4 regions of the Erwinia sp. genome follow, and region 4 is predicted to be linked to each of the others. Evidence: predicted binding sites of a transcription regulator. Region 4 holds the regulator's gene; each other region holds the start of a gene.
What was found. The regulator CRP, encoded in region 4, controls carbon source genes, mostly activating them, when cyclic AMP is high. The targets are predictions, from matches to a motif close to ATGTGANNNNNNTCACAT.

Region 1 (3,002 bases), on a different contig from region 4:
AGTGCATTAAGCTGAGCCATACTTTCTCCTTAACTATTGAGCTGGCGCGGGGCGAACAGGGGTTCGGCCACGTCGCACCATTGAAGGTAACGCTGATAAAGCTGCTGATAGCGGTCGACGCGGCTGGCGTCGGGTTGCAGCGTAGTCGCAATGGGACTGGCCATTTTTTGCTGGGCCGCAGGCACGTCCGGGTAGACACCGGCAGCCACGGCGGCAAAAATCGCCGCGCCCAGCGCGCAGCATTCGTCCGAGGCGACGATATCAAGCGGTCGGTTCATGACGTCGCAGCAGACCTGCATAATGGCCGGGGATTTTCGGGCGATACCGCCAAGCGTGAGAATGTTTTCTACCGGAATATCCTGGCGTTCAAAGCATTCCATAATGGCGCGTGCACCGAAGGCGGTCGCGGCGATAAAACCGCCAAACAGCGTGGCCGCATCGGTCCCCAGATTGAGATCGGTAATCACGCCTTTCAGGCGCTGATTGGCGAAGGGTGTACGGCGGCCGTTGAACCAGTCCAGCACTACCGGCAGATGGTCCAGCTGAGGATCGGCGGCCCAGGCCTGGGTTAACTCGTTGAGCAGATTTTTCTGTACCTGTGCCAGCTCGGCCTGAAGATGCGGATGTTTTTCAGCGGCCTGAACGAGTGGCCAGCTGAGCAGGCGGCTGAACCAGGCGTACATATCGCCAAACGCCGACTGGCCCGCTTCCAGCCCAATCATATTCGGCACCACGCTGCCGTTAACCTGGCCGCAGATGCCATCAATGGCGCGGTCGCCAACGCGTTCCACATCGGCGATCAGAATGTCGCAGGTTGAGGTGCCAATCACTTTCACCAGCGTATAAGGCGTGGCGCCCGCGCCGACGGCACCCATATGACAGTCGAACTCGCCGCCAGAAATCATGACGCCAGCCGGCACACCAAGCCGCGTTGCCCATTCCGCCGTAATCTGACCCACGGGTACTTCAGCGGTCCAGGTTTCGCTAAACATCGGAGTATCCAGATGCTCCGTCAGCAGGGGATCGAGCGCATTAAAGAAGTCCGCGCCCGGTAACCCGCCCCAGGCAGGATGCCACAGCGATTTGTGACCGGCGGCGCAGCGCCCACGGCGGATGGCCTCCGGCGCGCTCGTGCCGCTGAGCAGGGCCGGTACCCAGTCGCACAGTTCCACCCAGGCTACCGCCGCTTCGCGCACCGCTTTGTCTTCCCGGCTGACGTGCAGGATTTTTGCCCAGAACCACTCCGAAGAGTAGGTGCCGCCAATAAAGCGCGCGTAGTCTTCGAACTGTCCACTGTGGCACAGCGCGGTAATTTCTTCCGCTTCCTTAATGGCCGTGTGGTCTTTCCACAACACAAACATAGCGTTAGGGTTTTCGGCAAACTCGGGGCGGAGTGCCAGCACGTTGCCATCGCGATCGATGGGGGCCGGGGTGGAGCCGGTGGAATCAACGCCGATGCCGACAATATTCTGGCGCTGGTCAGGGGTTAACTTAGTGACAACGTCACGAATGGCCTGTTCAAAGGCATCAATATAGTCCTGCGGATGGTGACGAAACTGATTGATGCGGCTCTGACTGTAAAGACCTGCCTGCCAGCGCGGATAGGCGACGACTCCGGTTTGCAGCTCTTTACCGCTTACACACTCTACTGCCAGCGCGCGTACGGAATCACTACCAAAGTCCAGACCGATTGTAATGGCGTCCAACTGCATTTTTCTCTCCGGGCGGTCAATGAATACGATATGACTACCCTAAGAAATCGCGCGGCAGGCGGATAGGCTGAGGGCCGCTGCAAATATGCACTTTTCTGTCGTCGCGCAGCGTTTTGTGACCCACTTCAAATCTTTGGTTTGCGTTAATTTTGCTAAATATATGGATCAATCAGCTAAAAGCTCAGGGTGTGATAGCGCTCTCCCTTTCCAGGCATCTTTACCATTACAACTAGCGCTTATCGGCGTGTGTTTTATGCGGTAATGCCGAATACGCTGGCGTTTCAACGTTCCAGGACTGAATTGATACCGTTTACATTAAACCGCCAAAAGCGGGCACTGAGCCGGAGAGCCTCATGCACAAATTTACTCAGGCGTTAGCCATCGCTGGCCTCGCCGCCGTTATGTCACATTCAGCTATCGCTGACACCATGAAACTGGGATTTTTAGTTAAACAGCCGGAAGAGCCCTGGTTTCAGACCGAATGGAAGTTCGCCGACAAGGCGGGCAAAGATCTGGGCTTTGAAGTCATTAAAATCGCCGTGCCCGACGGGGAAAAAACCCTTAACGCTATCGACAGCCTGGCCGCAAGCGGTGCGAAAGGCTTCGTTATCTGTACGCCGGATCCCAAACTTGGCTCCGCCATTGTGGCGAAGGCGCGCAGTTACGATTTAAAAGTCATCGCCGTGGACGATCAGTTCGTCACGGCAAAAGGCAAGCCGATGGATACGGTGCCGCTGGTGATGATGGCCGCGACCAAAATCGGCGAACGTCAGGGCCAGGAACTCTATAAAGAGATGAAAAAACGCGGCTGGGACGCAAAAGAAACAGGCGTAATGGCGATTACGGCAGACGAGCTGGACACGGCGCGTCGCCGCACCAGCGGGTCGCTGGATGCCCTGAAGGCGGAAGGTTTCCCGGTCGCGCAGATTTATAAAGTTCCTACCAAGTCCAACGATATCCCTGGCGCTTTTGACGCCGGTAACTCGCTGCTGGTGCAGCACCCGGAAGTGAAACACTGGTTGATTGTCGGCATGAACGATAACACCGTGCTGGGCGGCGTGCGCGCTACCGAAGGCCAGGGCTTTAAAGCACCGGATGTGATCGGTATCGGCATTAACGGCGTGGACGCGATAAGCGAACTCTCCAAAGGTAAGGCGACCGGCTTCTTCGGTTCGCTGCTGCCAAGCCCGGACGTACACGGCTATAAAAGTATCCAGATGCTTCATGATTGGGTAACGAAAGACGCCGAGCCGCCGAAGTTTACCGAAGTCACCGACGTGGTGCTGATTA
Region 2 (3,002 bases), on a different contig from region 4:
CCAGAGGGAGGATCCGAGGCCCGGATCCCGAATACTGGCGAACAACAGCCTGAGGTGCTCAATGAGACAGCGCAGGTTAACGCCAGGAATTTTAGTATGGGCGCAAACGCAAAGTTTTGCGCTCAATTTTTTGACTATTTTTTAAACCTGCACGCCAAAAATCTTTACAAGGGCCCGACCGGCTTCAGGCCGCGCCATAGAGGGCCTGAAGTGGTAACGATTACAGCAAAAAGCCTCGCGTTACGCTTAATTTCCTGAAACGGTTATGGACAGAACCCGCGTTTTTTTAACATAAGCTACCCGTTTTATCGCGGGCGGATGACAGGATGCCGCGCCGGGTCAGGAAATACAAAGGAAGCGCGGGCAACACGCTGTCGTTCTGAATGCTCTGCAGGTATCGGAAACCGCCCTGACGCAGAAAAATAAGTTTTCTTCATGTTTGAGCCATCGATTCCCGTATCCTCGCCCGTCGAGTTGAACTATTCTTCAGAGGCGACACAGGTCGCCTTTTGCTTGTAGCATTTCTATTACAGGAGTTACTTCCGATGATGACAGGAACCATTCGCGGCTGGATGCGTCTGCTGGTGCCTTTTATGGCGCTGATGCTGGTGTTTCAGCTAACGGGTTGTGGTGATAAAGAAGCGGATCAGCGCAAAGCCTTTATCGATTTTCTGCAAAATACGGCGATGCGCAGCGGCGAACATCTGCCCGCCCTCAGTGAAGACCAGAAACAGCGTATCGGCAATTATGCCAGCGACTACGCGATTATTTACGGATTTTCTCAGCAGGTTAACCGCGCTGTGGATAGTGGCCTGAAGCCGGTAGTGGATGAGTTGTCGGCTATTCGCACGCCACAGGACTACCTGACCCATCGCGATTCTTTGCGTCAGGCCAGCGGGTCGCTGGACGTGCTGGCGCAGCAGATCCAGACGGCGAAAACGCAGGCCGACAGCAGCAAAGCCGGACTGAAACAGCCTGCGGACCTGAAAACAGTTTACGACGCTCTCTACAGCAAAGTGGTTACGCAGCCTGCTGATTCACTGCTGCCGCTGCTGCCTGCGCTGCAGAAGCTGAGCCAGGATGCCGTGCAAACAGGTGATTTCCTGCAGCAGCAGGGTTCACAGGTAAGCTTCAACGGTCAGACCATCCAGTTTCCCAGCCAGCAACAGGCGACTCAGTACAACACGCTCATGAGCAATATTTCTGCTAACGCCCATGCGCTTGGCCAGGCGCAAAACACGCTTCAGGGTCAGTAAGTTTTTGCTGCGGGTCGCGCCCGGTGGGCGGCCCGCTTCTTATCCAGGCCTCTTTTCCTTAGCCAATAGCGTCATCACACCTTACCCTGCAAATAAATTGTGATTTTCATCACGTATCAGGCATAAAGTCCGCGAAAGAAAGCGTGATATCAATCACATAACGCCGCTCCGCAGGCCCGTTTACTGACCAGGATCCGCCTGTTTTTCGTCCTTTATGTGATCAATATCACGTATTAACCCCGCACCTACCGCACCATTGAGTGACACAGATCACACTTTAGCGGGTGAGTACGCAGCGTCATCAACGCGTGCTAGAGTCCGCCTGCACAGGGCTACGTTTTAAACAAAAATCAGCGCGCTCTCTTGTCGGCGCGTACCAATAAGGGGTGTGCTTGTATGTCCTCATCAGATATCAAGATTAAAGTGCAGAACTTTGGTCGCTTTCTGAGCAACATGGTAATGCCAAACATCGGGGCCTTTATCGCCTGGGGTATTATCACGGCGCTGTTTATTCCAACCGGCTGGCTGCCAAACGCAACCATGGCCAAACTGGTTGGCCCAATGATCACCTATCTGCTGCCATTACTGATTGGCTACACCGGCGGACGTCTGGTGGGCGGCGATCGCGGCGGCGTGGTCGGTGCTATCACCACCATGGGCGTGATTGTCGGCGCGGATATGCCTATGTTTCTCGGCTCGATGATTGCCGGCCCGCTGGGCGGCTGGGCGATCAAGAAGTTTGACCGCGTCGTTGACGGCAAAATCAAGAGCGGCTTTGAGATGCTGGTCAACAACTTCTCTGCCGGTATTATCGGGATGCTGCTGGCCATTCTGGCGTTCCTGGCTATCGGGCCACTGGTGGAAGGGCTGTCGCATATTCTCGCCGCTGGCGTGAATCTGATGGTGCAGAACAACCTGCTGCCGTTGACCTCTGTTTTCGTCGAACCGGCAAAAATCCTGTTCCTGAACAATGCTATCAACCACGGTATTTTTTCACCGCTGGGTATTCAGCAGGCCAGCGAAGCCGGCAAGTCTATTTTCTTCCTGATTGAAGCGAATCCCGGCCCGGGTATGGGCGTGCTGATGGCCTATATGTTCTTTGGCCGCGGCAATGCCAAACAGTCCGCTGGCGGCGCAGCTATTATTCACTTCCTGGGCGGTATCCACGAGATCTACTTCCCTTACGTGCTGATGAATCCGCGCCTGATTATCGCCGTGATCCTGGGCGGTATGACCGGTGTCTTCACGCTGACGGTATTAAATGGCGGCCTGGTTTCTCCGGCTTCTCCGGGGTCTATCCTGGCCGTACTGGCAATGACGCCAAAAGGCGCGTACTTCGCTAATATTGCCGCTATCGTGGCTGCTTTTGCGGTCTCTTTTGTGGTTTCCGCCATTCTGTTGAAAACCAGCAAGGCGAAAGAAGAAGACGATATCGAAGCAGCGGCGCGTCGCGTTAGCGAAATGAAGGCGAAGTCCAAAGGCCAGACCGTAACCACTGCCACCGCCAACGAAGGCATGAACGGCGACCTTAGCCACGTGCGCAAAATCATCGTTGCCTGCGATGCCGGAATGGGCTCCAGCGCCATGGGTGCCGGCGTGCTGCGTAAAAAGGTCAACGATGCAGGACTGAGTAATATTTCCGTTACCAATACCGCCATCAATAACCTGCCGGGCGATGTGGATCTGGTGATTACCCACCGCGATCTGACCGAACGTGCGATACGTCAGGCGCCGCACGCTCAGCAC
Region 3 (3,002 bases), on a different contig from region 4:
TGAAAGAAATAGTGCATTCTCTGCAGCAACAGGAGAGGGGGAGCATGGGTAAAGATGTCTCCATCCATGTCTTCGCGAATTATGAACTCATTGAAAGTGACAGGCAGCAACGTACAAGCCTTGAAGAACAGGAGAAACGTCTTGCCAACCAGCCCGACAAACTGGCTAAAGCTAAAATGAGACAGGAACTCGCTACGCTGAAAAAGAACGCCCGTTATCGCCTGAAAAACTTCACGTTGTACCGCAGCAGCCAGCTTACACAGAAGGCGAGTATGGCTTTAGCCATTATTAGCTTTACTCAACAGAACCAGATTTTGTTAAGCCAACGTCTTGAAAAGGTCGACTTTTGTTATGACGGCGTCAGCGAGACGGTGCCTGCGGGCTTCACGTCTCGCGCCTCTTTTATCCGTTAATGCCCGGATAAGCGGAGAGCCTTCTGTCACCTGCCGCGATCCGGCTACCTTCAAGGTAGCCGGATCCATCATAACGTTCAGGTCTTAATGCAGCCGAATGGGCGTAATGTCATCGTCAATGCCAAATTCTTCTTTCAGCTGCTTTTTGCTTTTCGTCACCATTTCGCCGCCCTTGCCTACGCTCATATGCTGCGGTTCATCGTTATGACGCGCCTGCCATAACATCACCAGCTGCAGGCTATTTTCTTTTTGCTCCGGCGTCAGGGCTACGCCATCGGCCCATTTCCCGGTTTCTACCGCTGTGGCCAGTCGCTGATAAACTTCCGGGGTCATTGCGGCAATAATCTCATCAAGCTCCATAGCGTCTATCCTTTAATCTGAGTGCCTTCCTCATCGGTGAAGCTTAATGAGGCAGAGTTGACACAGTAGCGCTCGCCTGTGGGCTGCGGGCCATCGGGAAAGACGTGCCCCAGATGGGCATCACAGGTGCCGCAGCGAATTTCAATGCGCTGCATGCCGTGAGTGTCATCTTCCAGATAACGGATAGCCTCGTCGCCGTATGGCTGATAAAAGCTGGGCCAGCCGCAGCCGGAATCATATTTCGTGCCGGACAGGAACAGTGGCGAATTGCAAACGAGGCAGTGATAAATGCCCTCACTCTTGTTATGCAGCAGTTTGCCGGAGTACGGCGGCTCTGTACCCCGCTGTTGAGTCACGTAGCGCTGCATCTCGTTTAGATCTGTTTCGGGCTTAAGTGGGCGTTCGGCCATAGTCAATATCTCTGGCAAAGTGGTCTGAAGATTCATAACATTCTAACAAATACATAACAACGCCAGGGGATTTTTCATGCTCAGGCGGAGTCCGAAAGTGAGCGGGCATTGAAAATGTGACCTGGATCACCCTTTACCATACCCACCCCTTTATATTCGGGCTGAATGCCCCAAACTAAAGGTAAGACGCTCGTCGCGGAAGGCGTTTTCAGGCGATTATTCCTGCTCCAGGGTTTGATTTGTCGCAACTATTGAAGCGATTCCGCTTGACGCCTGATAAGGTTTTTGTAATTTTACAGCCAACCTTTTATTCACTAACAACAGCTGGTGGAATATATGACTATCAAAGTAGGTATCAACGGTTTTGGCCGCATCGGTCGCATCGTTTTCCGTGCTGCTCAGCAGCGTTCTGACGTAGAAATCGTTGCAATCAACGATCTGCTGGACGCCGAGTACATGGCTTACATGCTGAAGTATGACTCTACGCACGGTCGTTTCGACGGCACGGTAGAAGTTAAAGATGGCCATCTGGTTGTTAACGGCAAAACCATCCGTGTTACCGCTGAAAGAGATCCAGCTAACCTGAAGTGGGACGAAGTCGGCGTTGACGTGGTTGCCGAAGCAACAGGTATCTTCCTGACCGACGAAACCGCTCGTAAACACCTCCAGGCTGGCGCGAAGAAAGTGGTTCTGACGGGTCCGTCAAAAGATGACACCCCAATGTTCGTTATGGGCGTTAACCACAAGGCTTATGCTGGCCAGGAAATTGTTTCTAACGCCTCCTGTACCACTAACTGCCTGGCACCACTGGCTAAAGTCATCAACGACAAGTTTGGTATCGTTGAAGCACTGATGACCACCGTTCATGCCACCACCGCCACGCAGAAAACCGTTGATGGCCCGTCTCACAAAGACTGGCGCGGCGGCCGTGGCGCTTCTCAGAACATCATCCCTTCTTCTACCGGCGCAGCTAAAGCGGTAGGTAAAGTGATCCCTGAGCTGAACGGTAAACTGACCGGTATGGCATTCCGCGTACCAACGCCTAACGTTTCCGTAGTTGACCTGACCGCGCGTCTGGCCAAGCCTGCTTCTTACAAAGAAATTTGTGAAGCCATTAAGGCCGCTGCTGAAGGCGAACTGAAAGGTATCCTGGGCTACACCGAAGACGAAGTGGTTTCTACCGATTTCAACGGCGAAACCCTGACTTCCGTATTCGACGCCAAGGCCGGTATCGCGCTGAGCGACACCTTTGTTAAGCTGGTTTCCTGGTACGATAACGAAACCGGTTACTCTAACAAGGTGCTGGATCTGATCGCGCATATCGCAAAATAATCGCGATAAGCTAATCCTGAGGGCGACTGCGGTCGCCCTTTTTTTTCGCTAAATAACAGGAGCTTCGATGAACGAAAAACTTTTTTCGCTGCCCGTTGCCGACCAAATCACGCCCTATATTTCCCTGCGCTTAATGGGCGAACTGCCTGTAGTCGTCATTGTGCATCCCCGGGTGCGTGCAGCCGTGACCCTTCAGGGCGCACAGCTGGTCGCCTGGCAGCCCAGCGGTGAAAAACCCGTGATCTGGCTAAGCGAAAAAACGGCGTGGACGACCGGCAAAGCTATTCGTGGCGGCGTGCCCGTGTGCTGGCCATGGTTCGGCCCGGCTGGCGAGCCCGCGCACGGCTTTGCCCGCTCACTGCCCTGGACGCTGTCGGCGCATGATGAGAACGATGAGAGCGTGATGTTAACGCTGGTGCTGGAAAGCAGTGAACAAACTAAAAAATTCTGGCCGCACGATTTCACGCTTTTTGCCCGGTTCCGCTTT
Region 4 (3,002 bases):
CGTGCGCGTTCTGGCGTAGCAGGCCACTTTGCCACTGCGGCCACAGCCAGATCATGCCGCCAAAGGCAATCAGGCAGCCCATTAGCGTGTCCAACAGGCGCGGCAGCAGGAAGTCGGCACCGTTCAACGACAGCAGCTGAAGCGTGTAAACCGCCGTTACGGTAAAACCTATTGTCGCCAGCCCGTAGTATTTGCGGATAACCAGATAGCCCGCCAGCGTCAGCGTCAGCATAATCAGCAGGACGGCCGATTCCGGTACCTGAAAGCGCAGCGTTAGCGCGGCCACAATCAGCCCGCCCAGCGTGCCTAACGCACGGTGCTGAATGCGCACCCTTGTCGCGCTGTAGCCGTTCTGGCTAACAAACATTATCGTCATCAGCAGCCAGTAAGGTTTAGGCAGATTAAAGAACAGCGCCAGCGTGCTGGCAAAAGCCAGCATGACCGCAAATCTGGCGGCGGTACGTAACGCGGCCGATTTCAGCGACAGATAGCTTCGTATAGCGGAGAGCAGCGGCAGCCGCTTCTGGCGGTCCGCCATTAAATCCCGCTGATAAAGCGGGCGTTGTGTCCGTAATACGCGGGCGATGCGGCTGAAGTGCCAGGCGCAAAAGTTGCCGACCGGATTGGCAGGATGCTGCCGGGCGATTTTCTCCAGCGCCTGCAGCGGCTTATCCATGCTGAACCGGGCCGGCAGACGATGATAAAGAATATCGTCCGCCAGTTCGCGCAGTCTGGCGGCGATGGTCTGCGCGTTCCAGCGGATCACCGCCTCGGCACGGCTCTGCGCTACCAGCTTTTGCACTTCTTCCGGCTGGTGCAGGCTGACAGCAATGTGCTCCTGCAAATCCAGCGCAACCTGAAAAGCGCGGATCAGCCGCTTGTGGTGGTTATCGTTGCTGGCGGCCAGCATGTGCATTTGCTGATAGCAGGTATTAATCAGATCGACCGCTTTTTGCTGGCGCGCCAGCAGCGGCGGCAGCGTTTTCTCCGCATCCGCAAGCTGGGTCAGCAGGCTATATTTCGCTTCGCAGTAGTCGGCCAGCTCGCGATAAAGCAGGCTGAGCGTTTCCCGCATCGGCTGCTCTTTCCATAGCCAGAACCAAAACCAGTTAAAAAGGCCATACCAAACCGTGCCCAGAATATAGAGTGAAGGGGGCTGCCAGATAGGCATACGGCCCGCGAGGCTCAGGGTAAAGATACCGGCGATCAGCGCGCCGGGCAGCAGTCTGCCGTGCAGCGGGCTGATTTCACCGGTCACGCCCAGCAGCATAGCCATTGAAAACAGGATGGCGGGCAGGGGGACCGCTAAGTTGCCCAGGTACTGCAACAGAAAGCTGCTGAAGGCAAAAAGGCCGCCGCCGATCAGCAGACGCTTAAAGAAGCGTTTATGCGGCGTGTCCAGCCCGGCGATATTGCAGCAGGCGGGCACCATCGAGAACAGGAGGCCGTTTTGCAGATTGCCCAGCAGCCAGCCGACGGCAACGGGCAGGCAAAGCACCAGCGTCTGCCGCAGGGCATAGTTAACTTCGGGATGGTAGATGAGTCGGCGCCACATTGCTCTGTATCCGCTGAAAGGCGCAATGCATGCATTGCGCCATACAATCAGCGTAGCTAGCGTGTGCCGTAGACCACGATGGTTTTACCGTGCGCGGAGATCAGGTTCTGATCTTCCAGCATCTTCAGGATGCGGCCGACGGTTTCGCGCGAGCAGCCGACGATTTGGCCAATTTCCTGGCGGGTGATTTTAATCTGCATTCCATCCGGGTGAGTCATGGCATCCGGCTGCTTAGCCAGATTCAACAGCGTTTGCGCGATGCGACCTGTCACATCGAGGAAAGCTAAATTGCCCACTTTCTCAGAGGTCACCTGAAGACGACGTGCCATCTGTGAAGAGAGGCGCATCAGGATCTCCGGGTTAACCTGGATCAGCTGACGAAACTTCTTATAGGAGATTTCTGCCACTTCGCAGGCTGTTTTCGCCCGCACCCAGGCGCTGCGCTCCTGACCTTCTTCAAACAGGCCAAGTTCACCGATAAAATCGCCCTGGTTAAGGTAAGAAAGGATCATCTCCTTGCCTTCTTCATCCTTGATGAGCACCGCTACCGCGCCTTTGACGATGTAGTAAAGGGTTTCTGCTTTCTCACCCTGGTGGATCAGCGTGCTTTTGGATGGATACTTATGAATATGGCAATGTGACAGGAACCATTCAAGTGTCGGGTCTGTTTGCGGTTTGCCGAGAACCATTCGCTGTTATCCTCTGTTGTTATCGTGCCTAAATACAGGGGCAGAGTTCCCTGACAGGCGTTGAAATAGTCAAGCGCTTCCCATGCAGGAAAGTTATTCGGCTCTCTGTTGAGTGCCGGGCTCGTTATGTCGTCCCGTTTCGTCTGGTCTGTAGAGTACTGACGAAATACAGCCTTGTTTGTAGCACAGCTTTGCATGGGTGTCTTCTGTTGTCTCGCTTCAGCATAGCGCTAAATCTGCCGCTATGCTGTTTAGTGACCTTAAACCGACCGCGGCTTAACTGAATGAATTAGAGGAGTTTGTTATGCAGGCGAGCATAAAATGGGTGGAAGGGCTGACCTTTTTGGGAGGATCCTCATCGGGTCATCAGGTCGTGATGGACGGTAACGCGGGCGATAAAGCCCCCAGCCCGATGGAAATGCTGCTGATGGCGGCGGGCGGCTGCAGCGCGGCCGAAGTGGTGGCCATTCTGCAAAAAGGACGGTTTACCGTGGAGAACTGTGAGGTAAAGCTAACGTCAGCCCGGCGTGAGAAGCCGCCGCAGTTGTTTACCCATATCAACCTGCATTTTATCGTCAGCGGTAGCGGGCTGACGGACAAGGCGCTGGCGCGCGCGGTCAGTCTGGCGGTCGAAAAATATTGCCCAATTGCGCTGATGTTGGGCAAAGGCGTTACCCTTACCCATAGCTATACGGCGGTGTGTTAATGGATAGCTTTACCTTCCATCAGTCGCTTGACCAGCGGGCCCATAATCAGCT

Region 1: the regulator CRP is predicted to act here: its motif matches at 1,826-1,843, upstream of RTK32_RS18065 (arabinose ABC transporter substrate-binding protein).
Region 2: the regulator CRP is predicted to act here: its motif matches at 1,471-1,488, upstream of RTK32_RS10315 (PTS mannitol transporter subunit IICBA).
Region 3: the regulator CRP is predicted to act here: its motif matches at 1,298-1,315, upstream of msrB (peptide-methionine (R)-S-oxide reductase MsrB).

Annotation. Positions count from the first base shown of each region.
Region 1 covers NZ_DALZCD010000276.1:1,421-4,422, forward strand. Annotated here, with positions in the region: partial or broken gene araA (L-arabinose isomerase) at 1-20, opposite strand, end outside; gene RTK32_RS18060 (ribulokinase) at 30-1,712, opposite strand; gene RTK32_RS18065 (arabinose ABC transporter substrate-binding protein) at 2,066-3,002, shown strand, end outside.
Region 2 covers NZ_DALZCD010000104.1:8,988-11,989, forward strand. Annotated here, with positions in the region: gene RTK32_RS10310 (DUF3053 domain-containing protein) at 546-1,256, shown strand; gene RTK32_RS10315 (PTS mannitol transporter subunit IICBA) at 1,653-3,002, shown strand, end outside.
Region 3 covers NZ_DALZCD010000032.1:17,275-20,276, reverse strand. Annotated here, with positions in the region: gene RTK32_RS04290 (hypothetical protein) at 1-413, shown strand, start outside; gene RTK32_RS04285 (YeaC family protein) at 498-773, opposite strand; gene msrB (peptide-methionine (R)-S-oxide reductase MsrB) at 779-1,183, opposite strand; gene gapA (glyceraldehyde-3-phosphate dehydrogenase) at 1,520-2,515, shown strand; gene RTK32_RS04270 (D-hexose-6-phosphate mutarotase) at 2,583-3,002, shown strand, end outside.
Region 4 covers NZ_DALZCD010000191.1:5,415-8,416, forward strand. Annotated here, with positions in the region: gene RTK32_RS14970 (YccS/YhfK family putative transporter) at 1-1,555, opposite strand, end outside; gene crp (cAMP-activated global transcriptional regulator CRP) at 1,612-2,244, opposite strand; gene RTK32_RS14980 (OsmC family protein) at 2,549-2,950, shown strand; partial or broken gene RTK32_RS14985 (phosphoribulokinase) at 2,947-3,002, opposite strand, start outside.